Regions from separate parts of the Brucella pseudogrignonensis genome, predicted to be linked through region 3. Evidence: riboswitches for the same ligand, from Rfam matches in the RefSeq annotation. Region 3 holds a riboswitch; each other region holds the start of a gene.

Region 1 (10,815 bases), on a different contig from region 3:
AATTCGAGATCGCGACCGCCATGCATAAGGCTGCCAATAGCATTGATAAGCGCATAGATCGCAACCCCTGTCAGCATGATCCCATTGAGGCCTAAAACCATCGGCTCGAGATGCCAGAATCCCATTGTGAAGCGATCTCGTAACTTTCCGCTCGGAGGCTCCGCTAGGGCAGATAAAGCAATCAGACGCGCGACAACAAGCGCAAGCCCGCTCATGGCGGCATCGGCAAACATGTAAACACCGTCGAAGACAATAGAAAATGAGCCAGACAAAAGGCCAAAGATGACACCGAAGCCTGCGACAAAAATAGTAACCGCTATAGATACTTGAAGAATATATTGTTCACTACGCAATTTTTACTCCTATTAGATTCATATTATTGATTGCAATATATTGCTATCATTCATTTTTTTAAAAATTATAAAGTGCTAAAAACAAATTGGCATGTTTTTTTCAAAATAATTAGTTTTCAATAAAAATGTAATTTTTAATATTAAAGGGGTGATTCATGTTTGTTAAATGCGAATATAACCGTACAGCCTGTACAAAAAATATACTTCTATTGGGGGGAGCGTACTTTATACTAGGGCTGCCTATTGGTGTTGGCTTTGCAGGCCAAGTCAGTGAAAATAAAACTCTAGCGAGTGACTCGGTTGATTTAGGTTGTAATGATTCTGCATCGCTACAGGAGGGATCATACGCTTTGGCAGATGGAAATGCTGCAAGGGCGCTTGGCCACTTTACCACAGCTGTTGGGGGATGCTCTCATGCTTTAGCACAAGGCGCGAGTGCTTTTGGATACAACTCTCAAGCAAACGCAGTTAATTCATCCGCTTTTGGGGCGAATGCAAAAGCAGACAGTGTCGGTGGGCTTGCGCTGGGAAGTGGAGCTTCGGTGTCTACAGATTCATACAATGCTATAGCGATAGGGACTGGCTCAAATGCGTCTAACCCAGGCAGTGTTGCGTTGGGTGCTGGCTCTCAGACTTCCGCTGCCGTAGCTACAAGTGGTACTAAACTTAATGGAGTGGATTATAACTTCGCAGGTTCTGCACCGGATAGTACAGTTTCTATTGGGGCTAAGGGCAAGGAACGAACGCTCACAAATCTTGCGGCAGGTAGAATTGGAAAGGATTCAACAGACGCAGTAAACGGCTCTGAGCTTTATGCCACCAATCAAGCAGTAACAACGGTCAATAATCAGTTCAAAACATTCGGCAGTGGTTTAGCTTCACTTCTTGGAGGCGGTTCCACTTTTAACTCTGATGGCAGTATTGGTGCTCCAACTTATAACATTGGCGGTCGAGAGTATCACAATATTGGAGACACATTCGGTGCTGTGAACCACCGTTTGGATAATTTAAATGACAGAATGGCAGGGTTAGAGGATGTCTCAAAAAGATCAGTCAAATATGATCCTAACCCCGATGGCACGAATTCTAATAGCATAACTCCTGTAGGCGGCGATCCCAATTCACCTGTCGCAATTCATAATATTTCTGATGGTTCCGCAGATTTGGATGTAACCAATGTACGGCAGTTGAAAAAGGTGGCAGAGGACGCTCATTCATATGCTGACATTAAATCGACGGAGACGTTAAAAGACGCCAAGTCATATACGGATAATGTGTTGAAAGATATGGATCATCGAATGGATGACAAGCTATCCATGCTTTCAGGTCGTGTTGACAATGTGGAGAAGGAAGCTCGGCAAGCGGCAGCTATCGGCCTCGCTGCATCGTCCCTGCGGTATGATGATCGTCCAGGGAAATTGAGTGCGGCCATTGGTGGTGGTGCATGGCGTGGAGAGGGCGCCTTCGCTGCGGGTCTTGGCTACACCAGCGAGAACCAGCGTATTAGACTTAATGTAGCTGCAACGAATGCCGGTCATCATTGGGGTATGGGTGGCGGTGTAAGCTACACATTCAACTAAAGGAGGTCGTATGTTTAAGAGAGCTGATATCTTATCGGTGTACTTGTCGGCGTTATCAGCTCTTTTTGTCGTGGGCAACGCCTCCGCAACTGAAACGACAACGCAAGTTTCAAAAGAGACATCTTACAGAATTAAGCCATCAGATGTTCAAGTTCCGTCAGGTGTTTCTCTTGGGCAGTATCGGCGAATTATAGAGCCATTTCCAAACTGGACCTTGATTTGTGATGAAAACCTCAAAACGAAGTTGCGCATATGTAATGTAACACAGAATATTATTGATAGTAGTGGCGCCAATGTTTTTAGTTGGTCACTTGCTGCCAGTCAGAATGGACACTCTTTTTTTATTCTGCGCGCACCACCTCAGTCGGGAGTGGGGAAGATGATTCATCTGGGGCTGGATGACGGTGGGAATATTGTGCATGTAAAGATAGATAAATGTGATCAAAATGTATGTGTTGCCTATCAGAACGTTGGTCCACGTTTACGTGCAGCGATTAAAAAATCTGCTTCTGTTGGTATTATTTTTGATGATGGATCAGTTGCTGATAATTTTGCATTTAAGACCTCATTCGCAGGTTTAGAACTTGCTCTTTCTGGGATACGTTAACGCTTTTTCTTACCGTGTCAGCAGAGAATTTCTAAAAGCCCCTTCCTGTTTGCTTGAAAGGGGCTTTTCATGTTTTTACTTCGTCTTTTGGTCTTTGACGAAAGTGCTGTCAGTTTCGCCCTTGAAAAAATCGCGGCCATAAATGAGCAGGCAGAGAACAACGCCCGTTGCAAAAGCCCAGCCAGCGCCGCGTGTTGCCAAAACCGCACCGGTAACACCGGCAATGCCGAGATCTCGCTGCGAACGGGCTTCCATCACGCCGATGCGCACCGAAACATAACCCTGAATGAGTAGTGTCAGGGTGAGTGCGACGCCCAGGATCGGCTGCACGAGCGTAACGATGGGCATCAGAAACAGGCCGGTATTGGTTCCCCAGCGGAAAGACCCTGCACCACCGAAAATCGAGTGCATAGATTTTTTACCCTTGGAGAAGCGTTCGCAGATAACGACCTGCATCGCAGCCCATACGGGTCCGCACATGGTAACATCAGGACCGAGCACAGACATGCCGGTGTTGCGCATTCCAAAAACGAGATGTGCGCGATTGGCGTTGTAATCGATCTTTTCATCAGGGCGATGAAGCTGAGCTTCGCTGAGAATTGACTTGGTTTTCAATACGTCGCCAAAGAGAACGATGTAGGTTGCAAGCACAGTTGGCAGAGCCGTCAAGAACATCGAGAGTGGCGGCAGGCCAAGGCCAAAGATCGTATATTCGCGCCAGAGTGTCGTGAAATCAGGTGACGAGATCGTCCATTGGAATTCTGGCCATTTGGCTTCGCCGAACAATGGGGCGATAACAACGGCGAGTAGAATGCAAGGCAGAATGCCAAGCTTGCCGATCAGGCCGAAAATACCACCGTTGCGCGAGAGGCGAGCAAATTGCGGCGAGAACATCAGGTAAAAGCACAGGCCGATTGAGATTGCGATGGTGAACGGGAAAATATCGAAGTTCCCACCGATCTTGAAAACGGAAATGACCGCTGCGAAGCCTGCGCCGATGATGATACCAGATTTAATGGCTTGCGGTATGGCCGCGATAACGCGATTGGCAATACCCGTCGCGCCGATCAATATCGACAATAGCCCCAATGTCATCTGGAATGAAACAAGTGCGTGCACCCGCTCCGGACCTTCAGGGAAGGTGGCGCAATAAGCCATGATGAGCGGGACGGCTGGTGTGATCCAACCCGGAACAACCGGATCACCAAGCAGGTGATGGGTAAGGTAAAATAGGCCGTTGAGAACGACGACTGCTAGCGCCACTTCAAATGGCATGCCCAGCAGTTCTGCCATCAATGGAATGGCGGCCAGATCGACCGCACACATCAGCAAACCCTGACAATAATCAGGCCACTCGAATTTATAATGAACGAAAGGCAGACGAATTTTAAACGGTCCGGCAGGCCAATATGGCTGCTCCTGACCGTCGATGCGTTCAGTGCTCAAGATATTACTCCGAAAAAACGAAACAAAACTCCAGAAGAGCGGCACTCATGCCTGCTCTCCCGGGATACTGTTTTTAACTATGATTGTTGGATCAGAATGCTTCGCGATAAAGTGCCAGCGCGTCAGCTTCTGTGACATCAACAGGGTTGTTACCCAGCAGACGTGTCTGAAGCATTGCATCGCGTGCAAGCGTTTCGAGGCTTTCTTCAGTGACGTCAACGTCGCGCAGACGGCGTGGTGCGCCTGAGCGGTTCATCAGGTCTTCCATATAATCAACGAATGCAGCCGAACGCTCTTTAGTTGTGCCATCCCACTTGCCAAGAAGCAGGTCTGCAAGCTCTGCGTAGAGTTCAGCAGCCCCCGCCATGTTGAAGCGCAGGACTGGTCCGAGCATCAGCGCATTCGAGAGACCGTGTGGCACATGATAATGGCCGCCGAGCGGGTAGGCGAGAGCATGAACGGCGCCAACCGGCGAGTTCGAGAAGGCCTGACCGGCATAGTTTGCGCCAAGCAGCATGGCTTCGCGGGCATGGCGATCTTTACCGTTTTCGCAGGCTGCAACGAGATTGGCCGACAGGAGTTTCAACGCTTCACGCGCAAATGCATCGGAAAGCGGGTTTTTCTTGATGCGACTGGTGTAAGCTTCAATCGCGTGAACCATCGCATCAATGCCGGTGGCTGCGGTGTGAAGTGCTGGCAGACCGCAGGTCAGTTCCGCATCCAGAATTACAAAGTCTGCATAGAGCTGGCGGGAAACGACACCCATCTTAGTGGTTTCGCCAGTCGTCAGGATTGTGATGTTGGTCACTTCCGATCCGGTGCCAGCTGTCGTTGGGATCTGGATCAGCGGCAAACGTGTGCCCTGAACTTTACCAATGCCATAAAGCTCGGACAATTCCTGCTCGGAGACGATCAGTACGGCAGCAAGCTTGGCAATATCCATTGAGGAACCGCCGCCGAGGCCCAGCACAATGTCGCTGCCAGCTGCCTTGGCCTGTTCTACACATTCAAAGAGAATAGCTTCTGGCGGGTCAGCAACAACGGCATCAAAAATACTGATGCTGAAGCCTGCATTTTCCAGCGAAGCGAGGGCTTCGTTGAGAACGCCAGCTTTGTGCAGGCCCTTGTCGGTTACGATGAGGATTTTACGTTCCGAAAAACGCTCGCCCAGAATTTCGCCGAGACGCTTTGCGCCCTCCCACTCGACATGCATTGAGCCGACCGTGTCGAAAGAAAATGGCTTGATACCTACAGTCATTATTTCCACCCTTGTTCATAGTTCCCAGAGCCAAGGTCTCTCATACCTCGCCGGCACAAAGGCGCTGGGTTTCACCCGGTCTGGCTTTCGCGTATTGCAAAGCCAGACCGACAGTTTCCCGATGCAGCCGGCGCACCGGTCGTCTGAAGAGATGCTTGGGAGGACCTCTTCTTAGTTGTTCAATATATTGAACAATGTTCAGGATTTAACTGATCGATACAGGATAAAACGCATTGCTGTCAAATTATCCCTTCGTTCAAGAGGCGGTGGTTTCAATCGATTCAATTCGAGGTCTGACGTGAAGGCAGCCAAGTCATTGATCTTGTTAATGCCATTTGAATGTTGGGTCTTTGATTGGAATTTATTTTCTAAATGCGGCAAAGCTGCCATCTGGCTTGATATGCTCCGCTGCCTGAAATGGCACTATATATTGTGTGCAGCGATGGCTATCTGGCTGCAGAGCTTTGGCGAATCCCACACAAGATGGGCAGTCCCTAATAGGTTCCGCCGATCTGTGGACAGAAGCGGTAGATATCCCTGCTATTCACAGGCAAGCCTCAAATTAGCCAACATTAAATAAATTTGATCCGTCTATCCGTTGACGAGTTTTTAACTTCAGATACTATATATTGTGTTCAAGGTTCTTACGATTCGTGAGAATTGAAGCGAAGATGGGAATACGGTGCACCATATCCATGATGGATCTGGCTAAGCCGTAGCTGCCCCCGCAACTGTAAGCGGTTAGCCGATGTCCGAATGCCACTGGGTGATACCGGGAAGGTGGGCAAAGGCGTTAAGTCGTGAGCCAGGAGACCTGCCTTGAACAAGAACGTCAACGGGCGGGGTGTCGGTTGGTGCGTGATAGAATGTTGGCAAAGTTTTTGCCGCGTCTTTTGCCGCCCTGGATATCCCCTCAAAAGCTTCGGGGTGAAAAGCATGTCGAACAGGAATTCAAAACTGGCCAGTTCTGGTCCGCCCTTTACGGGCTAAAGAACAGGATGCGCGCTTAGAGCGTGCTACCTCTTAATTATAGTTTTTGTCACGCGCATTTTGCAATGCGTGCGGTTTTTTGCGTCTTTGTTCCAGTTTGTAATCCTTCCCAATCTATCCCCAGTGAGGAAAAAATGAACGTCACCGTTTATAGCAAGCCAGCTTGCGTCCAGTGCACCGCCACCACCCGCGCGCTTGATCGTCAGGGCATTGAATATGCTGTCATCGACATTTCTGCAGACAGCGATGCATATGATCTGGTTCAGGGTCTTGGCTATCGACAGGTGCCGGTTGTTGTTGCTGGTGAATCCCACTGGGCCGGGTTCCGCCCGGATATGATCAGCTCGCTCGCATAAGCCTCAACTACTGCCGGGGTTTGTTATGGGTCAGATCGTCTATTTTTCCAGTCGTTCGGAAAACACGCATCGTTTTGTGATGCGTCTGGGGATGCGCTCAAAGCGCATTCCGCTGGAAAACCATGATGACGATGCTGGCCTGTTGCGGGTGAACGAGCCTTATGTGCTTGTGACACCAACCTATGGCGGTGGTGGTGCGAAAGGCGCTGTTCCCAAGCCGGTCATCCGCTTTCTTAACGATGTTGAGAACCGGTCGCTTATTCGCGGTGTTATCGCCGCCGGGAACAGCAATTTCGGCGAAGGCTTTGGCCTTGCAGGCAAAATAATTTCGGAAAAATGTCAGATTCCCTACCTCTATCGCTTTGAGTTGTTGGGAACGGATGAAGACATTGACAATGTTAAAGACGGGATGGAACGATTTTGGACACGGCAGACACAACCCTGACCCGTGAGCGCGAGACGGTCGCCGCTTCGGAAAAGCAAGAGTCATCCCCAGTATCTGGCGCTGCATCGGGCGGCAAGCCGCAGAAGCTTACGGAGACGTCGCTGGATTATCATGCGCTGAATGCCATGCTGAACCTCTATGATGACGAGGGAAAGATTCAGCTGCATCGCGATCGCCAGGCCGCGCAGCAATATTTCCTGCAGCACGTCAACCAGAACACTGTGTTCTTCCATAATCTGCGTGAAAAGCTCGATTATCTGGTGGATGAAGGCTATTATGAACAGGAAGTGCTGGATCAGTATTCCTTCAATTTTGTGCGTGATCTTTTCGATCATGCTTATGACAAGAAATTCCGCTTCCCGACCTTCCTCGGCGCGTTCAAATATTACACCAGCTATACGCTGAAGACGTTTGACGGTAAGCGCTATCTCGAGCGCTACGAAGACCGCGTTTGTATGGTGGCGTTAGCCCTTGCCCGCGGTAACGAACAGCATGCGCGCGAAATGGTCGATGAGATTATTTCAGGCCGTTATCAGCCAGCAACGCCAACCTTCCTCAACGCGGGCAAAAAGCAGCGCGGCGAACTCGTCTCGTGCTTTCTGTTGCGTGTTGAAGACAACATGGAATCGATTGGTCGCTCCATCAATTCCGCCCTCCAGCTTTCAAAGCGCGGCGGCGGCGTGGCCCTGAGCCTGACCAATATTCGCGAAGCCGGCGCGCCGATCAAGCAAATCCAGAACCAATCTTCCGGTATTATTCCGGTGATGAAGCTGCTCGAAGATTCATTCTCCTACGCTAATCAGCTTGGTGCGCGTCAGGGCGCGGGCGCGGTTTATCTGCACGCCCATCACCCGGATATTATGCGCTTCCTCGATACCAAGCGCGAAAATGCAGACGAAAAAATCCGCATCAAGACGCTGTCGCTTGGCGTTGTGATCCCGGACATCACGTTCGAACTCGCGAAGAACGACGAGGATATGTACCTCTTCTCGCCTTATGACGTTGAGCGCGTTTATGGCGTGCCGATGACCGAAATTTCGATCACCGAAAAATACCGCGAAATGGTCGATGACGGCCGTATTCGCAAGAAGAAGATCAACGCGCGTGACTTCTTCCAGGTGCTGGCGGAAATTCAGTTTGAATCCGGCTATCCTTATATCATGTTTGAAGACACGGTGAACCGCGCCAATCCGATTGACGGCCGCATCACGATGAGCAATCTTTGCTCGGAAATTCTTCAGGTCAGCGAAGCCAGCATCTTCAATGATGATTTGTCTTATGAGCATCTTGGCAAGGATATTTCCTGCAACCTCGGTTCGCTCAACATCGCAGCAGCTATGGACAGCCCGGATTTCGGCAAGACCATTGAAACCTCTATCCGTGCCCTGACAGCTGTTGCAGATATGAGCCATATCGGTTCGGTGCCTTCGATTGCCCGTGGCAATGACGAAAGCCATGCGATTGGCCTTGGCCAGATGAACCTGCACGGCTATCTCGCGCGCGAACGCATTTTCTATGGTTCGGAAGAAGGCATCGATTTCACCAATATCTATTTCTACACGGTGGCCTATCACGCTGTCCGCGCTTCCAACCGCATTGCGGTCGAGCAGGGCAGGTCGTTCAAGGGCTTTGAGAAATCGAAATATGCGACGGGTGAATATTTCGACAAATATACCGATCAGGTCTGGGAGCCAGCAACCGACAAGGTGCGCCAGCTCTTTGAAGATGCGGGTATTGCGATCCCGACGCAGGAAGACTGGCAGGAACTGAAAAAATCCGTCATGGAAGGCGGACTTTATAACCAGAACTTGCAGGCCGTTCCACCAACAGGCTCGATCTCCTACATCAACCACTCGACCTCTTCGATCCATCCGATCGTTTCCAAGATCGAAATTCGTAAAGAAGGCAAGATTGGCCGCGTTTATTATCCGGCTGCTTTCATGACGAATGACAATCTTGAATATTATCAGGATGCCTATGAGATTGGCCCGGAAAAGATCATCGACACCTATGCAGCGGCGACGCAACATGTCGATCAGGGTCTCTCGCTGACACTTTTCTTCCGTGATACCGCCACCACGCGCGATATCAATAAGGCGCAGATTTACGCGTGGAAGAAGGGCATCAAGACGATTTATTACATCCGCCTGCGCCAGATGGCGCTCGAAGGTACGCAGGTAGAAGGCTGCGTTTCCTGCGCCCTTTAGGATCGCGGATATTTAGGCTCTGGCGGCCTCTAAATGGCGTTAGAAGTTTTTCCGCATGATCTTATCCGAAAAGTCTGCAACTTTTCGGCGTCATGCGGGAGCCGGTGCTCACGTACTTTATGTACGCTGCGCTCCGGTTCTCGAACCCCACCATTTTCGGCACGCCTTAGCCAGAATCTCACGCGATCCCAATCAAGGTAGAGACAAATGAATATGCAGTTTAAAAAAGACAATGCGAAAAAGCCGGCTGTGGTTCGCGCCATCAACTGGAACCGGATCGAAGACGACAAAGACCTCGAAGTCTGGAACCGTCTGACTGGCAATTTCTGGTTGCCGGAAAAAGTGCCGCTGTCCAACGATATTCAGTCGTGGGAAACGCTCAAAGCCGAAGAAAAGCAGCTCACCATCCGTGTGTTCACGGGCCTGACGCTTCTGGATACGATCCAGAACGCCGTCGGTGCTGTGACACTGATGGATGACGCCTCCACGCCACATGAAGAAGCTGTTTTGTCGAACATTTCGTTTATGGAAGCGGTTCATGCGCGGTCTTACTCGTCAATCTTCTCGACGCTGTGCCTGACGCCTGACGTAGACGATGCTTATCGCTGGTCGGAAGAAAACGAATTCCTGCAAAGGAAGTCGCAGCTTATCCTGGAGAATTACAACGCCGAAGATCCGCTCAAGAAGAAGATCGCCAGCGTGTTTCTGGAAAGCTTCCTGTTCTATTCGGGCTTTTATCTGCCGATGTATTGGTCAAGCCGCGCAAAGCTCACCAACACGGCTGACCTCATTCGCCTGATCATCCGCGATGAAGCCGTTCATGGTTATTATATAGGCTATAAATATCAGCGCGCGATTGAGAAACTCGATGAAGCCAAGAAGCAGGAGATCAAGGATTTTGCCTTTGATCTGTTGCTGGAGCTTTACGACAATGAAGTGCGTTATACCGAAGCGCTTTATGACGGCGTCGGTTTGACTGAAGATGTCAAAAAGTTCCTGCATTATAATGCCAACAAGGCGCTGATGAACCTTGGTTATGAAGCCCTGTTCCCGGCGGAGGCCTGCAAGGTCAACCCGGCAATCCTCTCGGCGCTTTCGCCAAATGCCGATGAGAACCATGACTTCTTCTCTGGCTCCGGCTCTTCCTATGTGATTGGCAAGGCTGTTGCGACCGAAGACGAAGACTGGGACTTCTAAGTCTGATCTGATGAAACCTGGAATGCCGTATGACACCGTCATACGGCTTTTTTTGGTAAAGCTGATTCCTGCAAAGTCCACGGCTTCTTTTCAATATGGATAATTTTGCCAACCAAAATGTTGGTTGCGCTGTGTGTTTTGTTCAATTTTACTCATATCTGTTGCCATTCATATGGAGTACCTCTAGGTACAGCTCGGGAGGAGCGTTCTCTTCTGTGATAGAAGTCAGACAAGACATTTCAGCCATAAAAATTCGGCGAAATGGGGAGTTGTATCCTGGTCTTCTTACTGTCCTTGACCTGCCTCTTCTCCCGCAAGTCCGAAAATATGAGCCGCGAGCGATAGAGCCAAGTTGAAAAATCACCACGACATTTGG
Region 2 (10,815 bases), on a different contig from region 3:
CGGCTGCAATAAGCCTGATTACACCGCCGGTGGGCGCCGTTCTGAATGTGGCCTGCGCGGTCGCAAAAGTTCGATACATGGATGTGGAGCGCGGTGCTGTCCCTTTCATTCTCGCACAGTTTGCGGTTCTGGTTCTGTTATGGCTGTTCCCGCAAATTGTTATCGTTCCTGCGCGCTGGCTCTATTGAGCCGCGCCTCCGATAATGCAGTAGGAGATGACTATGCTTCTTGGTGCTATTGCCGATGATCTGACCGGTGCGACTGATCTTGCCCTTATTCTATCACGTGAAGGAATGAATGTTGTGCAGGTCAATGGTCTGCCCAACGATACATCGCAGTTTGGTGATGCTGATGCAGTGATCATTGCACTTAAGTCCCGTACAATCGAGCCAGAGGCGGCGATTAAACAATCGATTGGTGCAGCAAAACTGCTGCTTGAAGCAGGTGCAAAACAGCTCTTCTTCAAATACTGTTCGACCTTTGATTCAACCGATAAGGGCAATATCGGCCCTGTTACGGATGCACTGCTGAAACTTGTTGGCGAGAGCCGAACGATCGCTTGTCCCGCCTTTCCGGCCAATGGGCGCACAGTTTTTCAGGGCCACTTGTTTGTTGGTAACCAACTGCTGTCGGAAAGTCCGCTGCGCGACCATCCGCTTACGCCGATGTGCGATCCTAACCTCGTCCGTGTTCTGCAACGACAATCTGCAAATGAGGTTAGTCTGGTTGCCCATCAGGTGGTGGCGTCAGGAGCAGATACTATTGCGGATGTGCTGGCCGAGTTGAATGGGATCGCAATCGTGGATGCGATTGATGATATGAATTTGCGCGCTATCGGGCGTGCGGTGCGTGATTTGAAGCTGGTTACAGGCGGTTCTGCGGTCGCTCAGGGCTTGCCCGAAAATTTTCGTATGTCAGGGCTGCTACGTGAGACTGGTGGTCGCTCAGAAACACCGATTGCTATTGGCGGCGGCGTCATATTGGCTGGCTCGTGTTCAGCTGCAACCCGGCGACAGATTGAGACGGCGAAGGTTCATGGTGTCCCATCAATGCAGTTGAATGCATTGGATATTGCCGGCGGAAAAACCACACCCGGCGACGTGATTGCTTTCGTCAGATCACATCGTGATAGCCTATTGCCTCCACTCGTTTACTCGTCTGCCGAGCCTGATATCGTTGCACTGGCACAAGAAGAACTTGGCCGGGAAACTGCAGGTCTCGTCGTTGAGAAACTTCTTGGCGAGGTTGCAGCTGGTCTTTCTAAGCAGGGATATAATCGCTTTATCATTGCTGGCGGTGAGACGTCCGGTGCCGTGGTTCAAGCGCTGGGGGCTGAGGCTTTCTGGATTGGCCGGGAGATTGATCCCGGTGTGCCGCTTGTGACATCCGCAGGCGAAGGGCCGGTGAGGCTTGCTCTTAAATCGGGTAATTTTGGCTCGGATGAATTTTTCATCAAAGCCTGGGAGATGATGGCGTGATCGCAATAATGTCGGAAGAAACCCGTTTGCGAGATGAAATCTGCGCCGTCGGAAAGTCGATCTTTGATCGCGGTCTGACATTTGGCTCTACAGGCAATATCAGTGCACGGCTGAGCGATGGCACGATGCTGATGACACCGACTGATTGCTCGCTCGGCACTCTCGATCCTGCAAGGCTTTCGCGGTGCACTGCTGACGGCACTTTGATAAGCGGTGACCGACCGACCAAGGAAGCATTTTTGCATTCTTGTATGTATTGCGAGCGTCAGTCTGCAGGAGCTGTTGTGCACTTGCATTCGACTTATGCAGTTGCAGCCAGCATTATGGCTGATGTTGATCCAGAAAATGTGCTGCCACCTTTGACCGCTTATTATGTGATGCGGGTAGGGCGCTTGCCACTGGTTCCCTATTTTGCTCCGGGCGATGAGAAACTAGCTTATGCAGTCAAAGACATGGCCAAGAATCATCATGCCGTGCTTCTGGCGAATCACGGTCCTGTGGTTTCTGGTCGTAATTTACATGAGGCGCAATATGCGACGGAAGAACTCGAAGAAACAGCACGACTGTTTTATCTGCTGAATGATAGAGCAATTAGACCACTCAATATGGAACAGATGCGCTCACTTGAATCGCGATTTAAGTGTACGAAAACATGAAGTTACATTAATCTTATTTTAGCTGCGTGTTCTCAGGTTGGCGTAAAGACACTTTAGTTTTGTCTTACGATTGAACTGTGGCAATGCGTTCCCAGTCAATCTGAAAGGCAGTACAGCTTCCGTTGAGCCATAAAAGAATACTAACACTACTTTGGCAGAATACATTTTGGCGGTCTGAAGCGAATTCAGCAGTGCGGACATCGTCTGGGGCTGACGTTGATGGGAGGGTGTTCATGACTGCGTGTCGTATGGCTGGCAGTGTCGGTTTAGGCGGGCCGTGCCTCTTGGTTTTTTTCCCGCTTGACTTGGTGTAGGCGCTGATGTTGAAGGAAGGCATAAGCGATCATTGTCATCAGCGCGTGTCGATGCAGACCTTGCCATGATCGGCCTTCGAAGTGATCAAGGCCGAGTTCTTCTTTCATTTGTTGATGCGCCTGCTCGCAGACCCATCGGGCTTTGATGGCAGTTGCCAGCTGCTTTAACGCTGCTTCGCCCGGCATATGTTGCTGTCCCTTGTCGAAGATACGGTGCGGACTACCATCAGCGATCCGAATGCGGAGCACAGCAAAGTGCGCTGTCAGGCGACCTTTCGTTCCGCGACGCCAACTGACCTCCTTCCAGGATCGCTTCGGCCGCCCTCGACAGGGTGTCAGGGATCGAATGCTTGCGCGGCCTGCCGTGACCGGAAACCGGAAAAATCGGGGCGACACCATGGGGATAAGCACATCTCCTCGGGGACGCCAGCCTTCACCATCCGATCCTGGTTACTGGTCCAGCTTTCCGGCAAGAACAGTCGCAAACCAACCGGAACTGGAACCGCCTCGCGTGCTAACGTCAGCGATACCAACGTCTGGCAATTGGCGCGTTTGCCCAGCATCGAAGCATATTGTGGCGCCCCCCACCGAATGATCACCCTTCTTCGGTAGACCCGTATCGTCGATCACCCGAAAGGCGTCTGAGGCTCCGACTATTCTGTCAGCCTGTACAGCCAGCTCCGTCTCAAACGGACTGACGTCCCAAATCCCATCCGAGATGAAATGATGCAGACGATCGTAGTGATCAGGCGCAATGCGTTCCGCCATCGGCTCGATACTCTTGCGATCACCCAGTCCGATCAGGCCCAAAACATATACCGGCATATCTGCCGCCGTTTTTGTGACCTAGCTTCTCAACAAACGGCTTCAACCAATCCGCCAGTGCAATATTCCGCTCCACCATCCATCACACCCCTTTTAAGGGGCCAAAGATGGCCGATCATCGTTAATCGTTGGTTAATCTGCCAAAGTGGTGCTAGGCAGTGTTGAGAAAGTGGAATCCCATATCGATAACGCGATGGTGGAAACATTCTTCAAAATGTTAAAATCAGAGCTGATTTGGAGAACGATATTTCATAGAAGGCAAGATGCAGAAATAGCTATTGCCCGATATATCGAGGGCTTCTACAATTCCGTCAGCCGTCATTCTTCACTTGACTATTTGAGCCCGGCTCACTTCCAATGAACGGCCGCATAGTCGAAAAATGACTCTCCACTTTTCCGAAGCAAGTCCAAACCGCGCTTTCCCACTTTTTCGGTGGTTGTAATTTTACAAGGCTATATCCTTGGGTAAGGTTCCTTTCGCGGTGACGTCTTTCTTAAGCTGCTCCTTGAGGGTATCGCCTGCAAGATGGGTGTCTGCCCAGCCATTATCTTTGAGTGCTTTCTTCCAGGATTTAGACTTCACCATCTTATCAACCTTGGCTTTGATTCCCGCTTATTATTCCGCAGTAATATCGGTTGCTGCACCCACCATGAGCCAGTTTTGGATAGGAAGATCAACGCCACCTTCCTTGAAGGTCGGTGAATCTATACCTTTAATACGCTCATCGCTGGAAATGTCGACAGTCACCTGAGTTTCGAAGATTGCGGCAAGCGCTTCACGGCCGCCGCAAAATGCGATGTAGTTCACTTTTGTAGGATCAACACCAACAGCTTTTGCAAAACGCCCCGCCGTAATGTGGTCGGTACCGCGCGCTGATGAGCAGCCGCCCCGTGAAACTGAATCAGGATCGGCTGTCAGCTTTGTAACCAGATCACCAAGGTTCTGAATGTCGGAAGATGATGTAGTCACGATGGATTCATATTCACCGCTCAGGAGCGCAATCGGCATAATAGCGTCAAGATTAACAGGGGGATTGTTGGTCGAGGTCGCTCCGACCATAACTAAGCCGCCGACAATGAGCTGGCTTGGATCATCCTTGTTTTGATTGACGAACTGCGCCAGCTCAATTGTTCCGCCAGCACCGGGAGCATTGAGAACCTGAACGCTGCCGGAACTCTTTTCGGCCTGTAACTTGCTGCGCATGGTGAGCGCGGTCTTATCCCAGCCGTCACCCGGTTCCGCAGGTGCCAAACTTTTTAGTCTTCTGCCGACGCTGCACTTGCGATTGCTGCTATCTTTTTTGATAGCTCTCCCCAAAAACCTACACCTCTCCCAAGGTAAAGGCTCCTAACCTGGCGGTTATAAAAGGGATTTAAAATTCGCTAGCGTGTGACTGTGTAAGCGCTCGTTCATTAGCATAAAGCCTAAGCAATTTTTTATAGATGATTTAATGGTTCCAGTTGCTTGACCTGGCGGATATCAGAACGTAATAGAGTTACGACGGTTCCCCGACCGAGAGCGAAGGGGATTAATAGGGAACACGGTGAGGGCGACCCAAAAGGGACCGAGACCGTGGCTGCCCCCGCAACTGTAAGCGGATTGCCGTTCATCCTCGTGACGCTGCAAGCGTCATGCCACTGAGTTTAGCTCGGGAAGGCAGATGAACAGCGAATATTCGTGAGCCAGGAGACCTGCCGTCTAACGTAGTCCATTGTCACGGGCGGGGATGCCCGGTGCAGGAGTTGGTTATGACAGCTATAAACGTCGCAAGACGTCGCTTCCCTTTGTCATTCATATCCCCGGATATGTCCGTTCTCTATACGCGCCGGATCACATCCGCCGTTTGATACGGCTTTTCTCACATCATTTCGGGGATTCAAATGAAACTCATCGGCAAGTTGCCGTTTGGCGCAATGGTTGGCGCTGCAAGTCTTTTCGTAACTGGTTTTGCAGCTGAAGCAGCCGAAACGCGGTATCCGTTGACGTTGAAAAATTGCGCGCGCGACGTGACGTTTAAACATGCACCAGAACGGGCGGTTGCCGTTGGTCAGAGCAGCGCAGAAATAATGTATCTTCTGGGTCTCGGCGATAAAATGGTTGGTACGGCCTTGTGGGTCGGACCTGTTCTCAAGGGCTACGAAGAAGCCAATGCCAAGGTAAAGCGTCTCGCGGATAATGATCCGAGCTTTGAGAGCATTCTGGCCGAAAAACCTGACCTCGTTGCCAATCAGTTCCAATGGCAGATTGGACCAGAGGGCGTTGTTGCGAAGGCTGAGCAGTTCGAAGAATTGGGCGTTCCTGTCTATACGTCTCCGGCCGATTGCATCGGAAAAGACAATTCGGATGGTGGTGATGGCGTGCGTCATGACGCTTTCACCATGGATCAGGTCTATCAGGAAATTGATGAGCTCGCGCAGATTTTCAACGTGCAGGACCGTGGCGCGAAAGTTGTTGCTGATTTGAAAGCACGTGAAGACGCAGCACGTAAAAAGATCGCATCTGCCGATGGCAAGCTTTCGGCTGTTGTCTGGTTCTCCAGTGCAGAACTCGACATTGATCCTTATGTTGCGGGAAAGAACGGTGCTCCAGCTTATATTCTGAAAACACTTGGCATCAATAATATTATTGATAGTGAAGAAGAGTGGCCGACCGTTGGTTGGGAAACCATTGCCAAGGCCAATCCAACTATAATTGTCGCTGGAACTATGGATCGTCGCCGTTTCCCTGCTGATGATGTTGCCGTGAAACGGGAGTTCCTGAAGACTGATCCGGTTGCAAGCCTCATGCCTGCGGTGAAGGATGGCCATGTATTCGATATGGATGCACAGGCGATGAACCCGACTATTCGTACCATCGAAGGCATTGAAACACTGGCTGATGCCATTGCAGATTCAGGCCTGAACAAGTGACAACACGCTCAGCCACAGCCGGAATTCTAAATGCGAGAAGCTCAAGCAGCAGGGTGCTTTTTGGCATTCTCGCGCTTGTCTTGTTGCTCGGCGCGCTGTGGCTGGGCGCTGCCATTGGCGAAACGTCTATACCTCTCGACGTGGTGGCAAAGACTATTGCTAACCGCGTCTGGAATGCGGGTTATCCGCTCGAACCGATTGATGAAGGCATTGTCTGGAGCTATCGCTTAAGCCGTGCAATGGTCGCGGCTTGTTGCGGTGCGGCTCTTGCAATATCTGGCGTGGTTCTGCAATCACTGCTGCGAAATTCTCTGGCTGATCCTTATATTCTAGGTATCTCAGCCGGGGCGTCGACAGGTGCCGTCGCGGTTGCAATCCTCGGTGTAGGCGCTGGTATGCTTTCGCTTTCGGTGGGAGCTTTCATCGGCGCGATTATTGCGTTCTCGCTTGTTTCTTTGCTGGCACTTCGAGCAGGGCGGGGCAACAGCGCAATCATCCTTGCTGGCATTGCAGGCTCGCAACTTTTTAACGCGCTTACTTCATTCATCGTGACCAAGGCTGCCAATGCGGAACAGGCACGCGGCATTATGTTCTGGCTGCTGGGCAATCTTTCAGGTGTGCGCTGGCCTGATGTGACGCTTGCGCTACCAGCCTGTATTGTGGGGCTTGCAATCTGTCTTTGGCATGCGCGTGCGCTTGACGCATTCACGTTTGGCTCGGAATCGGCTGCATCGCTTGGCATTCCTGTGCGTCGCGTCTATGCCGTATTGATCGGTGTTAGTGCCATGATGACGGCAGTTATGGTCTCCATTGTGGGATCGATTGGCTTTATCGGGCTCGTCATTCCTCATGCGGCACGTATGGTGGTTGGCGTCCGTCACGGGCGATTGTTGCCAGCTTCAGCACTCATAGGCGCAACTTTTATGATTGTTGCCGATATTCTCTCTCGCATCATCATTCCGGGGCAGGTTTTGCCAATTGGTGTCATAACAGCTCTGTTCGGTGCTCCGGCTTTTGCATTCCTTCTTGGGCAGAGGAGGGCGCAATCATGATGCTTTCAACGCATAATGTTAGCTGGTCGGCAGGCGGTGTCGAGATCCTGCGAGACGTATCGCTCGACGTAAAAGAAGGCGAATTTCTCGGCATTATTGGACCAAATGGCTCCGGTAAAACCAGTTTCTTGTCGCTACTTTCTGGAGTTCGCCGCAGCCGTTCTGGCGAGGTAAGGCTGGGCGGAATGCCTATTTATAGGCTCAATCGCCGGGAGATTGCACGCCAACTGGCATTGGTTGAACAGCAGGCAGGTACGACTGACCGTATAACTGCACGACAAGCAGTCGAGCTTGGACGTACTCCTTATCTCGGCGCACTTTCTCCATGGTCCTCCGAAGACGATATGATCGTTGATCGTGCGCTTGCCAATGTTGATATGGCGCATCTCGCAGAACGTTACTGGCATACGCTTTCAGGTGGCGAGCGGCAGCGTGTGCATATTGCACGTGCGCTGGCACAAGAGCCGCAAATCCTGTTGCTGGACGAGCCGACGAACCACCTCGATATTGGTCACCAGATTGGACTCCTTGACCTTGTGAGCCGCCAGAAGTTGACGGTGGTTGCGGCACTCCATGATTTGAATCATGCGGCGATGTTTTGCGATCGCATTGCGGTCATGGATAAAGGGCAGCTCGTTGCTTTAGGAACGCCGCGTGATGTCCTTCGGGTTGAGTGTATCCGCAAGGTATTCGGCGTTGAGGTTGAAGTAAAATATGAATATGAAGGTATGGATGGCTGTCATATTCGTTATCGTAAACCGAGCTATCTTAATCTTGAACTGAAACAATCCGCATAAACATGATTGGCAAGACAATGAGCAAACGATTTTTCCTGGCCGCCACGTTATTGGTTGCTTCTGCATTTCCAGCTTTGGCTGAAACGTTTGAAGTCAAGATGATGAACCGCGGTGAAAAAGGCTCAATGGTTTTCGAGCCCGACTTCTTGAAGTTAGCGCCGGGCGACAAGGTGAAATTCATTGCGACCCATAAGAGCCATAACGCAGCGACAGTCGATGGGATGGTTCCAGAGGGCAATCCGGGCTTTAAGGGTAAGATCAATGAAGAGATCGAAGTGACTTTCGATCAAGCGGGTTTCTACGGTATCAAATGCTCGCCGCATTACGGCATGGGCATGGTGATGTTGATTAAGGTTGGCGAAGCCGAGCTTCCGCAAAGCTATCGTGATGTGAAGTTTCCGGTGCGCGCAAAGACGCGGTTTGAAGAGTTGTTCACCGTTGCAGAGAATTAAAACTATAAATAAAAGCTAAATTATAATTATATAATTTAGCTTTTAAACTTTTTGATTCTATTTAACTTATTCACGTGAATGTGAGGGTAATATTGTTGACACTCCGTTTACATATTATTTACGATGCTGCTATAGGCGAAACGTCATATTATCAAACTGCTCATTTTTAATTGTTGTTTTCTTGACTTTTAAAAAATGTGCATGTCGATTATTTTAGTAAATACTAATTCTATGCTTCAATATTCGCTGTTTTTGATATGATAGATGCAGCTATTTTCGCAGCATCTTTTTTAGAGCCAGCATTTTATGATAAGCTCATTCTGAAGGGGACGGAACCAAATTTAAGAGCTGTCATTATTATTTTTAACTACATTTATATTTATAAAGAGCGGCGGCATCTTTTTTGGATGTCGTCGTTATTTTATGCGAAGCAGTTCCGTCACAACGGGCATGGTCGTGACGATAAAGCGATTTTAGAGTTTTATTTTTGCTTATTTCATCGCTGAATTAAGACGAGATTGGCTTAGTTTCAGACCGAGTTCATTTGCGCGAGCGATGATCGGTGCAAACCGGCGCTGCTTCTTTTCTGCGTGGTTTGAAGCAATGTCCGCAATGCGGTGCTTTAGGAACGGGTTAAGGAAGCGCTCGCGAACGGTAATAACATAGGCTTCAGCCTGTTCGCCGAGGCCATCAGCGGCAAAGACCGGTATGACTTCTTCGCGCCAAAGCGCTTCAAGTTCATTGCGGATTGTGTCGTCGTTCATGGCTTCCAGCACGATTTGGTCCTTTGGACGGTTGCCGTTCAGCCATTGCTCGGCAATGAAAGTGTGGCCGAGATTAAGCAGATAGAGCTTTAGGCGCTCATAAAGCGCAAGATTGTCCGTCACGACGATGTCGGGATGCGTGCAGGGAAGCGTGAGCCCGTCTGTCTGTTCAATGGCCCATATCGCATAGGGTTCGGCAATGGCGCCAACCGGATCAATTGGTTCCGATACAATCCGGTCAACGAGGCTGTTGGCAAAAAAACATTTACTTTCAATCCATTGCGTGAAAGCTTTCGGCAGGCTCCAGTTTTCCGCAAGATCAAGAATAATCGAGCGCAGCTTGTCGCCATTGCGCGAGATCAACTCGCATGGAAAAATCGACATCGGCGCATTTGGATTGATCTGCCAGCGATGATGCAACAGCACAAGCAGTTTCGCGGGAAAGCTTTTCGGTAAGCGGTCAGTTTCGCTCAGCAGGGAAACATCGTCAGCAGCATCCAACTCAAAACCTTTGTCGCCCGTATTGGACAAGATGACCTGCACTGTAGTGGCAAGGGAGCGTATGGCTTGCCAGTCGCAGTGAGCGGAATAGGCGGCGCTTACACTTTTTGCCTGATGTTTTTCATCAACGGGCTTGCCGTCGCGCAATCCGCGAATGATGACCGGATAGCCCTCGCCACTGTTCAGCGCGCTAATGCGGCGTGCGCTTTCAGGGTTGGATGTGGTCTGAACAATGGCAATTGTGCCGATGGCCTTGCCTTTTGCCAGGGCTTCGGAAATGAAAAAATCCACATGCCCGAGCAGAAAACGGCTGGTTCCAAACTGTAGAATCGATGGCTGATCGGTCATGTAATCCTCCCTTAGATTGTCGTGAAATAGCTACGCCAGTGTGTAAAATTGGTCAAGCCACTCTTTTAAAGCCAACTAAAGCATGGTGCGACAAAACTGACATAAACGACAATATACAATAGTTACAATAAGATAGATAATATTGCACTTTTTGCATCTTCAAAATATGGTAAGGCCAATTTGGGAGAGAGCATGAACGAGCATATTGGCTCCGTTGAACCACGGAGGCTTTACCAGCAAATTGCCGACCGGGTCCGATTGCTGATCCGCGAGGGACATTTTCCGGCCGGAAGCAGGCTTCCCGCTGAGCGTGAACTTGCGCATCAGCTGGGCGTGTCGCGCCCTTCCTTACGTGAAGCACTGATTGCGCTAGAAATTGCAGGCAATGTCGAAATCCGCATGGGTTCTGGCATCTATGTTGCGGCTGAAGAAACGCGGCTTCCAGCGCAAGGCGGTTCGATTGGCGAAAGCCCGCTTGAAATCATGCAGGCACGCTCGCTGATCGAAGGCAGTGCGGTGATTATGGCTTGCAGCCAAATTACAGATGAGGCGCTGGAGCGTCTGCGCGGTAATCTTGATGCGATGCGGCTACAGATTGAAGCTGAACGTAAGCCGATTGAATTGGATCGCCAATTTCATTTGATCATTGCTGAGCAATCAGCCAATTCGGTTGTTGAACGCATTGTGCGTGATTTGTTTGACGAGCGACATAGTCCGC
Region 3 (10,815 bases):
GCTATACCGGTTCTGACCGTTCTCGGCATTGTTCTTCTGAAGAAGCAGGCGGGTTGAGATGCGGATTTCCAACATATTCCAGCTTGGTGTGAAGGAACTGCGCGGACTGGCGCGTGATCCCATGCTTTTGCTGCTGATCGTTTATGCTTTTACGCTTGCGATCTACACGGCTGCAAAGGCAATGCCTGAAAACCTCAACAATGCGGCTATTGCGATTGTCGATGAAGATCAGTCGCCCGTTTCGGGCCGTATCACGACGGCGTTTTATCCGCCATATTTCGTGCCGCCAAAACTCATCTCATCTCATGAGATGGATAAACGGATGGATTCGGGCCTTGATACATTTGCACTCAATATTCCGCCAAATTTTCAGCGTGACCTGCTCGCCGGACGTTCGCCAACGATCCAGCTGAATGTCGATGCAACCCGTATGAGTCAGGCCTTTACGGGTGGCGGTTATGTGCAGTCGATTGTTTCGAGCGAAGTTAACGAGTTTGTTAATCGCTATCGCGGTGAGGCAGAAGCGGTCGTTGGATTGGGCTTACGTGCGCGGTTCAATCAGGATTTGAACAAAGGCTGGTTTGGTGCGATCACCAATGTCATATCGTCGGTGACGATGCTTTCCATCATTCTGACGGGTGCGGCTCTCATCCGGGAGCGTGAGCATGGCACGATTGAACATCTGCTTGTTATGCCCGTCACACCACTTGAGATCATGGTCTCAAAAGTCTGGTCAATGGGTATGGTTGTGCTGGTGGCAACCGCTTTCTCGCTGATCGTGGTTGTACAGGGCATTCTGGCCGTGCCGATCAATGGCTCGCTGACACTGTTTCTGGCGGGTGCTGCATTGCAGCTCTTTGCGACCACAAGCCTTGGCATTTTTCTCGCAACGATTGCCGGTTCCATGCCTCAGTTCGGGCTTTTGTTGATGCTGGTTCTGCTGCCGCTTCAGGTTCTTTCGGGCGGTACAACGCCGCGCGAAAGCATGCCGGAAATCATTCAGAACATCATGCTGGCTGCACCCAACACGCATTTCGTGATGCTCGCGCAATCGGTGTTGTTTCGCGGCGCGGGATTGAGTGTCGTCTGGCCGCAATTGCTCGCCATGATCGTTATTGGAAGCGTTTTATTCTTCTTTGCGCTTCGCCGTTTCCGCGACTTCCTCAGATAAAAACTCATATGATTCAACCCTCTGGATCACTTCATTCGAAATGTGATTCAGAGGGGCATTATGTTGCAGTTGATAATCTATCGTGCCCTTGCTATCGCTCATCCTAGGATACGGTTCTGCCCGTGAGGGTGGATGAAAAGGGAACACGGTGAGGCTTATTTGAAGAGCTGAGACCGAGACTGCCCCCGCAACTGTGACCGGAGAGTCGTCCTCCCATGATCGGTATCGCGATCATAGCCACTGAATATTCGTGTTCGGGAAGGCGGAGGATTGATGAAGACCCGGAAGTCAGGAGACCTGCCGCATCCAGTCACCCATGGCTGACACGAGGGGTGTTCAGTCGCGGCCGTCCGTAGCGGTGACATTGTGAAATGTTGCCGTGGGACAAAGACGGGGTGCTTGCGCCCTGATTTCTGACACCTGCGGTGAAGCAACGCTTGCGCGCAGGAAGTAAACTAATGCATATTCTCAGACTATCGGCCTATCTCGCATCAACCATTTTGGTTGCTATGCCGCTTGACGCATTCGCTCAGACGAACGTGAATGCTCAGGATATCCTTGTGCTTGATACGATTGTCGTCACACCGCTTCGTCGTGCGACGTCTTTGCAGCGTTCTACGTCATCCGTTACGGTGATCGACAGTCAAGAAATAACTCGTTCGGCAGCGCCCGACTTGCAATCGCTCCTGCAACATTATCCCGGTATTTCGATTGCCACAAATGGCGGGCAGGGATCGTCTTCCAATCTCTATATTCGCGGGATGTCGTCAAAACAGACTGTTGTTTTAGTCAATGGCGTGCGAACTGCATCGGCCACGACTGGTGCCACATCGCTTGCCAATATTCCGCTGAGTTCAATTGATCGTATTGAAATCGCTAAAGGTGCGCATTCCTCGCAATATGGTGCGGATGCGATGGGCGGCGTGATTAATATCATCACCAAGCAGGGCGGTGCCTGCGGTGAGCGTTCTTTCTGTGGCAGTGTTACGACAGGTGTTACGCATCCATGGGGTGGCTATGCGTTTGCGTCTCTGCAAGGCCAAAGCAAAGACGGCATTGATTATGCGTTTGGTGCGGCGGTGACAGGCACGCAGGGCTATAATTTCAAACAGCCGCGGACGTTTGGTTATGAACCGGACCGTGACGGATTTCTGCAAGGCGCGTTTAACTTTTCGCTTGCAAAGGATTTCGACTGGGGCCGGATTTATACGGATGGTCTGTTGACCCGCGGGCGTAACCAGTATGACGCTACAGCGCCATCTTTTAACGAGGCTTATACGACCGCGTTCAATGGAAAAATTGGCACACGTATTGAGCATACAGACGATTGGTCTTCGACGATTGAACTCAGTTCCGGGCTGGACCACAGCCGGAATTTCCGTAAGAACGTGAGCGGGTCTGATCTGTTTGAAACCAAGCGCTATGGCATTTTTGCTTCGACTGAAAAGCAGTTTGAAACAGGCAGCGTTTCTCATGTGGTGACGGGTGGTGTGGAAGCCTATCGCGAGGAGGTCAATGCCACGACGGTTTATGCGGAAACCAGCCGTGATCTGGCGGCGGTGTTCGGGCAGTATTCGCTGGAATATGATGCGTTACGCTTTGATGGCGGCGTGCGTTATGATCACAATGAGCAATTTGGCGACGTTGTGACTTACAATGCCGGAGCCAGTTATGAGGTTTTGCCTGATTTGGTGCTGCGCTCGTCATTTGGCACAGGCTTTCGAGCGCCGACTTTCAATGAGCTTTATTATCCCGGTTATGCAAATCCTGATCTGCAACCCGAAAAATCCCGTTCTTATGAAGTTGGTCTCAACTGGCAGGCAACAGATAAAACCAGTCTCGATATGGCTTTTTATCAAACCCGGTTGCGTGATGCGATCATAAGTACAGCACCATCCTATCTGCCCTATAATGTTGCCCGGGCAAACATTACAGGTTTTGAAGCCACGCTGTCTCATCGTTTTAATGAGAACTGGGGCGTGAAAGGCTCTATTGATCTGAAACGCCCGATTGATGAAGACAGTGATAATGATCTGGCTTATCGCGAACGGGTCAAGGCAACGGCAGAAGTTAGCTACAAGCCGGTCGAGAAGCTCGATCTGACTGCACGGCTGCTCTATCGCGGTTCACGTTTCACAAATGCTGCCAATACCAACAAGCTTAATCCATATGTGACGGCAGATTTCATTGCGCTTTATGACTTTGATGCACAGTCGCAACTTAAGCTCTCTGTGGAGAATATCTTCGATAAGGAGTATCAGACGACGTCAGGTTACATAGCTCCAGGACGCACCATAAATATTGGGCTAACGCGGAATTTTTGATTGAAGATGATGTTGGCGTGTAAACAGGCGGTTGTGAAGAATATCAGGCTTTGTCTTCTGGCAGGCCTGTTTCTCGCTGGCTTTCATTCTGCATTCGCAGAAGATCGGCCTCAACGCGTCGTGTCGATTAATGTCTGCACGGATCAGCTTGCGATGTTGCTGGCGGATGCCTCGCAGTTGCAATCGGTGTCCTATCTCTCGCGTGATCCGCTTTTGTCGGTGATGAGTGAGAAGGCGAAGGGATTGCCAGTCAATCATGGACAGGCAGAAGAAGTCTTCCTGATGAAGCCTGATCTGGTGCTGGCAGGTACATTTTCTTCGCGTGCTACGGTTGGGCTCTTGCGTGACTTGGGTGTGCGGGTTGAAGAGTTCGCGCCTGCACGATCATTTGAGGATATTAAAGCGCATATGAAGCGGCTGGGAGAATTGTTGGGGCGTGAAGAAGAAGCTGAACGGCAGATTGCTACTATGGATGCGGATTTATTGGCGATCAGAAAACCTGATCGCAAGCAAACTGTGGCGCTGTATTATGCCAATAGCTATACGGCGGGGCGCGGCACGCTTATTGATGAGGCGATCCGTCTGGCAGGGCTTGATAATATTGCAGACAAGGCAGGCGTTCGCGGCTCAGCCATGCTGCCGCTGGAAATGCTGATAATGGAGAGACCTGATATTCTTGTTCGCGGTTCGCGCGGGCGACCGCCTGTATTGGCCTTTGAGAATTTCGAGCATCCAGCATTGCGTGCTCTTGAAGGCCATACGCGGATGGTGGCGCTCAACGATAATCTGACAGTGTGTGGCGGGCCATTCAGTGTTGAGGCTGTCGCAAAACTCGCGGAGGCTGCGCGTGACTGAAACTGGCCGTTTTTATCTCCTGCTTGTTGGTCTGGGTTTGCTGGTCGTCGCGCTCTTTGCGCTCTCGCTGCTGGTTGGTCCGGCATCGATAAGTGTGGGTGAGAGTATCCGAGCGCTTTTTGCTGGGCAGGGCGATGTGATCGTGTTGGTTATGCGCGAGATCCGCCTGCCACGTGCAATCCTTGCCTTGTTAATCGGTGCTTCGCTCGGGCTTTCAGGCGCGGCCCTTCAGGGCTATTTGCGTAACCCGCTGGCAGAGCCGGGACTTCTTGGGGTGAGTTCCTCCGCATCCCTTGGTGCAGTGATCGCAATCTATACCGGGCTTTCGCAGCTTTTCCCGCTGGCTCTGCCATTGTTGGCGCTGCTCGGTGCGTTTCTGTCAGTCTTTCTGGTAAAGGCTCTCGCGGGCCGTCATGCCGGAACGTTGACGGTTATTCTTGCAGGCGTTGCCGTAACCAGTCTCGCCGGGGCAATGACGGCGCTTGCGCTTAACCTGTCGCCCAATCCATTTGCGGCCATGGAAATCGTGTTCTGGATGCTTGGCTCTCTGGCTGATCGTTCAATGACGCATGTGTGGCTTGCAGCGCCATTTATCCTCATTGGCTGGGTGATGCTGTTTTCGCTGGGGCGTGCCCTGGATAGTCTAACACTAGGATCGGATGCTGCCGCCAGTATGGGTGTTAATCTTTCCCGCGTTCAGGTTATGGCCGTCCTCGGCACTGCGGCCAGTGTCGGTGCCTCGACTGCAGTAGCTGGTGCAATTGGTTTCGTCGGGCTTGTGGTGCCGCATTTGTTGCGTCCGCTGGTTGGCGCGAGACCATCGCGACTGCTGGTTTGCAGCGCCTTTGGTGGGGCGGCATTGTTGCTGGCTGCCGATGTTCTTGTGAGAGTTATCATGCCGGGGCGCGAATTGAAACTTGGTGTGCTGACCGCAATCATCGGCGCTCCGTTTTTCCTGTGGCTGGTCTTTAAATATCGGAGGCGATTGGTATGACTATGCTCTCCGTTAAAAACCTTGATGTGTCACTCAGCCACAAAGCCGTTCTTGAAGCTGTCAGTTTTAAGGTGCGTGAAGGCGAATTTATCGGTCTCATTGGGCCGAATGGTGCGGGTAAGACAACCCTACTACGCGCTGTGCTTGGCCTGACGCCTTCATTAGGCACTGTTTCGCTCAATGGTTCCGATTTGAGACGCATGCACGTCGCTGACCGTGCTAAAGCAATCGCCTATCTGCCGCAGGAGCGAGATGTTGCCTGGCCTGTTACAGTGCGGATGCTGGTATCGCTCGGACGCTCGGCGTTGAAACCGGTTTTTGCCGGTTTGGATAAGGGCGATAAAGCTGCCATTGCAATAGCAATGCAGCGTATGGGTGTGGCAGAGTTTGCGTCGCGCCCTGCCAATGAATTATCGGGTGGTGAAAGAGCGCGCGCTTTGATCGCGCGTGTTTTGGCGCAGGATACACCTATCATCATGGCAGACGAGCCGGTGGCTGGGCTCGACCCCGCGCATCAGCTTGAATTGATGGAAGTGTTTGCGGGACTAGCCGCCGAGAAAAAGACAGTGATCGCCTCGCTGCATGATCTTGGTTTGGCTGCAAAATATTGCACGCGGCTGATTGTTCTTGATCAGGGAAAACTCGTTGCAGATGGCATGCCGGAAGAGGTTCTTACGCCTCATTTGCTCAACGATGTTTATGGAATCGATGGGCAGTTGTTGAAAATCGATGATGATTTCGTTCTGCATACGCGCAAACGACTAGGCTAGATTTTTACAGTTTTCATTGAATAAATTTGTAAAATTGCGGGCATTTTTCCACCGCATGGTCAAAAATCCCAAATTTCGGCCAATCCTGCTTGCTCTTACAATTTCTTGTGATTAACCAATTGCCCATCAGATACCGTTGAAATTGCGCTGAAAGGATGAGAAATCGTGGAGCAGGCAACGAGCGGAAAACGCAAAGGCGGACGCAAGGCGCTTTGGGCAGCCGTAGCAGTCATCGCCATCGCCGCTGCAGGTGCAGTCGGATACAAGATTACACTCGAAAAGACGATCAATGCTCAGCTTGAACGGCGTGGCGGTAAAGCTGCTTCAATTTCAGCTGACTTCCTTGGTCATATCAAGCTGACTGACGTCGTCCTGCCTCTTAAAGATGGCAAGGATATTACAATTGGTTCGATTGAAGGTCGTCCAAAAATCCTGTTCCTGAATGGCATGCTGGACGCCAAGGACATCAAAACTGAAGTTGCGCAGTTCAAAATCGCACTGCCGAGTGTTCTTATTGAGGACGCCGATTTCGACATTGCAATGTTGCGCGATACTTTTGGGAATGGCGAACTGACCCTTGCCGAGCGCGTTGGTCGTTTTTCTGCAAAACGCATGTCTATTCCTGAAATCAATGTCTTTCAGATGCTGAACGATAAGGAACAGAAGACGTCCTACAAGGATGTTATGTTTGAAGATATCGTGAATGGTCACGTGGCGCGGTATACCTCGTCTGGAGCGACCTTTGATCTCGATCTGTCATTGCCGAATGAGGCAGGCAAGATTGAAGAAGAGCGCATGACGGGCACGATCGGCGTTTCAGAGGGCAAAGATATTGACGGTGTTTTCATCGCACGTCTTTACACTGAAGCTGCGGGTCCAAACGATACTGAAGCCAAGCCGGTTTATGGGCCATTCTCTGCAAAAGATATCGTGATCAAAAGCACGAAATCGAATTTTAGCTATGCTGAAATCCGTAGCAATGGTTTCACGATGCGTCTGCCAGCGGAGCCGTTGACGGAGACTTTGCAGAAACTTGAAACTGCTAAGGATATTGATGCGCTAACGCCTGAAGAGCGCAAAGAGTTCTTTGTCCGTCTGATTGGTCTTTTTGATACGATTGGTAAGGGCGACGTCGAATTGTTGGGCATGAAGATCCAGCCCGGCGATCCTGAAAAGGGTCAGGGTAGCATCGAAAAAATGTCGATGGCGTTTGACAATAAGAAGTTTGATATGTCGCTCACCGGTTTCTCAGCTGGTAACGCTAAGGATTATTTCAAGTTAGACGAGTTTTCGCTTAAGGGCTTCAATTGGGCGCCTTCAGCAGAAGCGATAACGAAGTTTGCCGCTTTGAACGAAGAGGAAATGGAGAGTTTCCCGTTCACGACCATGCTGCCAGAGTTTGGGACAATCGTTGTCAAAGGTATCGAAGCCGATCTTCCTTATGATAATAACGCGTATGATGATATCGATATTGAGGATGAAGACGGTAATCCGGTGCCAAAGCCTGATGGCCTGCCGCATCGCTTGAAAATTGGCGTTAAAAGCTATGAAGTCGCACTGAATAAGCCAGTGAATGGTATTCCGTCTGATATTCGTATTGCCTATGAAGATATGTCTTTGCCTGTGCCAGCGGATAGCAGCGAAGAAATCTATCAGCAGCTTCGCAAGCTTGGTTATGAGCGCGTCACGATTTCTTCAAACGTGGAAGCGAACTGGGACGAGCCGACGCAGAGCCTTATCATTAAGGACATTTCTCTAAGCGGCAAAGATATGGGTAAGATTTCCATGTCTGGTCTGATGGGTGGCTTCTCTAAGGAGTTTTTCTCTGGTGACAAGGTGCTTGCTCAGGTTGCGCTTCTGGGGCTTAAAGCGCGTGAAGTGAAGCTGAAGGTGGAAAATGAAGGTCTCGCTGAAAAAGGACTGAAGCTCTATGCAGACGAAAACGACATGTCTGTTGAAGAAGCACGCAGCACACTCACACTCATTGCGAGTGCTGTCTTGCAGGAACTTGCTGCCGATCAGCCACAGCTTGAAGGTGTAATCTCGGCGTTCAATACGTTTTTGGCCAAGCCGAAGAGCTTTGAAGTGACTGCAAAATCCAAGTCTGAGCGCGGTATCGGTGCATTGGAAATGATTGCGGTTTCTCAAGATCCGATGTCGATCCTCGATAAGATCAATATTGAAGCAACTGCCGACTAAAACAAGCGTTCTTCAATAGCTGAACAAAAGCGCCGGCTCATGTAGTCGGCGTTTGCATTTTGAGCCGAATTTCAGATAGGGTGCGCAAATTAAAATTCATCATTCGGAATTCATCAATGCTCAAAAATATAAACCCGCTGCTGACCGGTTCCCTTCTCGAAGTGCTTGCGGATATGGGCCATGGCGATGATCTGGTTATCGTTGACGCCAATTATCCTGCGCAGGCTTCTGGCGTTCAGGTGATCGATCTGCCGGGCATCAGCGCAACTGACGTCGCAGAGGCTGTTCTGTCGCTTTTGCCGCTTGATGACTTTGTCGATCTGCCTGCGGCTGTCATGGAGTGCCCTAGCGAGACGCCTGCGATTTTTGGTGAGTTTGAAGCGATTATTGAAAAGGCTGAAGGCCGCAAGATCGCGGTAGAGCAAATCGAACGCTTTGCTTTTTATGATCGTGCAAGTGCTGCGTATGCTGTCATCCGTTCGGGTGAAAAGCGTCTCTATGGCAATATTATTTTCAAGAAGGGCGTTATTCGCTCGTAATTGAAACTAAAAAAACCCCGCGATGCGGGGCTTTTTTATTAATGCTGTTTTACTGCTGAGGCTTTGGGTGATGGTGCTCCATCTTGCCCTTGCCACCGTGATGCGGACCTTTTGGGCCGTGGTGGTGTTTCTTGGCAGTACGCAGCTCATGGCGGTCAAGCTTGCCGTCTTCATTACGATCGAGCGCTGCAAATTCCTTCTGGCGCTGCTTCTCAATCGCTTCCAGTGTGATTTTACCGTCACCCTTAACGTCAAGGCGGCGTTCTAAGCGATCGGCTGCACGGCTTACCATGCGCTTAAGGGCAAGAGCTTCGATTTCATCGCGAGACAGAACGCCGTCACCATTGGTATCTGCGGCTTTTAGTTCATCCATGCGGGAGAACTTTTCCAGATCAATCGGTCCGCGCTTGCCTTTGGTTCCATCAGTTTGCGTAATGGAAGTATCCGTCCCCGATTTTCCTGTATTTTCGGTTGCTTTTTCCTGCGCAAAGGCTGCAGTAGAAAGCAATGCTGACGCGATAACTGCAACATACAAGGTCTTCGATTTCATGGTTCTATAACTCCATCACTCTATACAAGGGCGCCATTGATTGGCGTGTGAGTAATGTCGGTCATTTTACGTGAACCTGATATGAACAAGCCAATTAATAATTGGTAATGTTATGTCGCCCGTTTTGCGCGCAATCTTTCTCTGAACATTGAGAAGAGGCCAGCTGCCACAACAATGCTTGCTCCTGTCAGGACGTTCCAGGTTAGCTGTTCGTGGAAGACCAGCACAGCAATCAAAGCGCCCACAACCAGCTGTAGATATGTCAGCGGCTGCACTTCAACAGCTTCAAGAATGTCGTAAGCGCGAATGAGGCAATAGTGGCTTGCAATACCAGTTACGCAGAGCGCTGCCATCCATGGCCAATCGTGCAGAGCGATAGACTCTACGTGGAATAGGCCAACCATGGTGAGGACAACTGCGCCGCCAATGCCAGTATAAAAGAAGCTGGTCATTGAGGTGTCGGTTTTACTGACAGCGCGTGTTGCAATGGCATAAAATGCAAATATGACGGTGGCGCTAATCGGAAACAGCAGTGCCCAGTCAAACTGGACATGGGTCGGGTCGATAATCAGCAGGACGCCAAATAAGCCCACGAAAATCGCCAGCCAGCGACGCCAGCCAACCTTTTCGCCGAGCAGTGGCACTGAAAGCATGGTGATCAGCAGCGGAGCTGCCTGAAAGATTGACTGCGTCATCGCCATACCGACACGGCTGAGGCCGTAAACCAGTATAACGATTTCAGCTGCGAGCAGAATTCCGCGAAGTACCTGCAAGACGGGACGTTGTGTTGAAGCTGCGCGCGCAATTCCCCCCGAACGCGTAGCGACAAGAATCACAAAAGCCGCAAAAACCCAATAACGCACCATCGTTATAAAGATGGGCGAATAGTGTGAGCCGAGATACTTCGAAATGCCGTCTTGGGTAGCGAAAATTGTGACAGCGAGAAGTGTGAATGTGTAGCCAAGGCTTTTGCGGGTCATAAGGCACTCTCATAGTACCACTGCACCAGTTTCGCTATGTCTATTTGTACGGAATCTTTGTTCAAGACGAACTAATAATCGACAAAAAATAGGAAGGAATTTTTCGAAAGAGTTTATCCGTTGCCCTTGCTCTGGCACTCGGTAATCAGCGGTAACTCTTTGTAAGGAAGGAGAAAATGGTGGGTGATGTAGGGATCGAACCTACGACCCGCTGATTAAGAGTCAGCTGCTCTACCAACTGAGCTAATCACCCACTCGCTTCTCCGAGGCAGCGGCCCCGGTGAGGTGAGCGGTTCTATAAAGGCCGCTTTTCTTTGTGTCTAGCCTTCAATTGAAAAAAAACGAAAAAAAGTTCAATGAATTTAAAAAGGCCCAGAAATGATGGGTTTTTCTAAATTAACATTTGCGCGTATATGGTGCACATCTTTGATTT

The links. A riboswitch is a leader RNA that binds a small molecule or an ion and turns the genes downstream of it on or off. The one in region 3 is predicted to bind cobalamin.
Region 1: linked by a shared signal. The riboswitch ahead of nrdH (glutaredoxin-like protein NrdH) and the one ahead of RI570_RS02070 (TonB-dependent receptor domain-containing protein) in region 3 are both predicted to bind cobalamin.
Region 2: linked by a shared signal. The riboswitch ahead of RI570_RS16445 (ABC transporter substrate-binding protein) and the one ahead of RI570_RS02070 (TonB-dependent receptor domain-containing protein) in region 3 are both predicted to bind cobalamin.

Annotation. Positions count from the first base shown of each region.
Region 1 covers NZ_JAVLAT010000002.1:126,452-137,266, reverse strand. Annotated here, with positions in the region: gene RI570_RS12030 (cation transporter) at 1-353, opposite strand, end outside; gene RI570_RS12025 (YadA-like family protein) at 509-1,933, shown strand; gene RI570_RS12020 (invasion associated locus B family protein) at 1,944-2,540, shown strand; gene RI570_RS12015 (hypothetical protein) at 2,616-3,986, opposite strand; gene RI570_RS12010 (iron-containing alcohol dehydrogenase) at 4,078-5,244, opposite strand; cobalamin riboswitch at 5,866-6,081, shown strand; gene nrdH (glutaredoxin-like protein NrdH) at 6,369-6,590, shown strand; gene nrdI (class Ib ribonucleoside-diphosphate reductase assembly flavoprotein NrdI) at 6,616-7,035, shown strand; gene nrdE (class 1b ribonucleoside-diphosphate reductase subunit alpha) at 7,011-9,242, shown strand; gene nrdF (class 1b ribonucleoside-diphosphate reductase subunit beta) at 9,450-10,439, shown strand; gene RI570_RS11985 (M20 family metallopeptidase) at 10,792-10,815, shown strand, end outside.
Region 2 covers NZ_JAVLAT010000002.1:1,106,680-1,117,494, reverse strand. Annotated here, with positions in the region: gene RI570_RS16480 (TRAP transporter large permease subunit) at 1-188, shown strand, start outside; gene otnK (3-oxo-tetronate kinase) at 222-1,478, shown strand; gene otnC (3-oxo-tetronate 4-phosphate decarboxylase) at 1,487-2,134, shown strand; partial or broken gene RI570_RS16465 (IS701 family transposase) at 2,401-3,352, opposite strand; partial or broken gene RI570_RS16460 (IS3 family transposase) at 3,458-3,634, shown strand; partial or broken gene RI570_RS16450 (Bug family tripartite tricarboxylate transporter substrate binding protein) at 3,719-4,569, opposite strand; cobalamin riboswitch at 4,759-4,988, shown strand; gene RI570_RS16445 (ABC transporter substrate-binding protein) at 5,155-6,183, shown strand; gene RI570_RS16440 (FecCD family ABC transporter permease) at 6,207-7,235, shown strand; gene RI570_RS16435 (ABC transporter ATP-binding protein) at 7,232-8,032, shown strand; gene RI570_RS16430 (pseudoazurin) at 8,050-8,484, shown strand; gene RI570_RS16425 (mannitol dehydrogenase family protein) at 8,976-10,097, opposite strand; gene RI570_RS16420 (FadR/GntR family transcriptional regulator) at 10,290-10,815, shown strand, end outside.
Region 3 covers NZ_JAVLAT010000001.1:405,717-416,531, reverse strand. Annotated here, with positions in the region: gene rbbA (ribosome-associated ATPase/putative transporter RbbA) at 1-57, shown strand, start outside; gene RI570_RS02075 (ABC transporter permease) at 59-1,171, shown strand; cobalamin riboswitch at 1,266-1,491, shown strand; gene RI570_RS02070 (TonB-dependent receptor domain-containing protein) at 1,630-3,495, shown strand; gene RI570_RS02065 (ABC transporter substrate-binding protein) at 3,505-4,350, shown strand; gene RI570_RS02060 (iron ABC transporter permease) at 4,343-5,344, shown strand; gene RI570_RS02055 (ABC transporter ATP-binding protein) at 5,341-6,114, shown strand; gene RI570_RS02050 (hypothetical protein) at 6,280-8,313, shown strand; gene RI570_RS02045 (RbsD/FucU family protein) at 8,430-8,852, shown strand; gene RI570_RS02040 (calcium-binding protein) at 8,902-9,402, opposite strand; gene RI570_RS02035 (DMT family transporter) at 9,513-10,382, opposite strand; tRNA gene RI570_RS02030 (tRNA-Lys) at 10,560-10,635, opposite strand.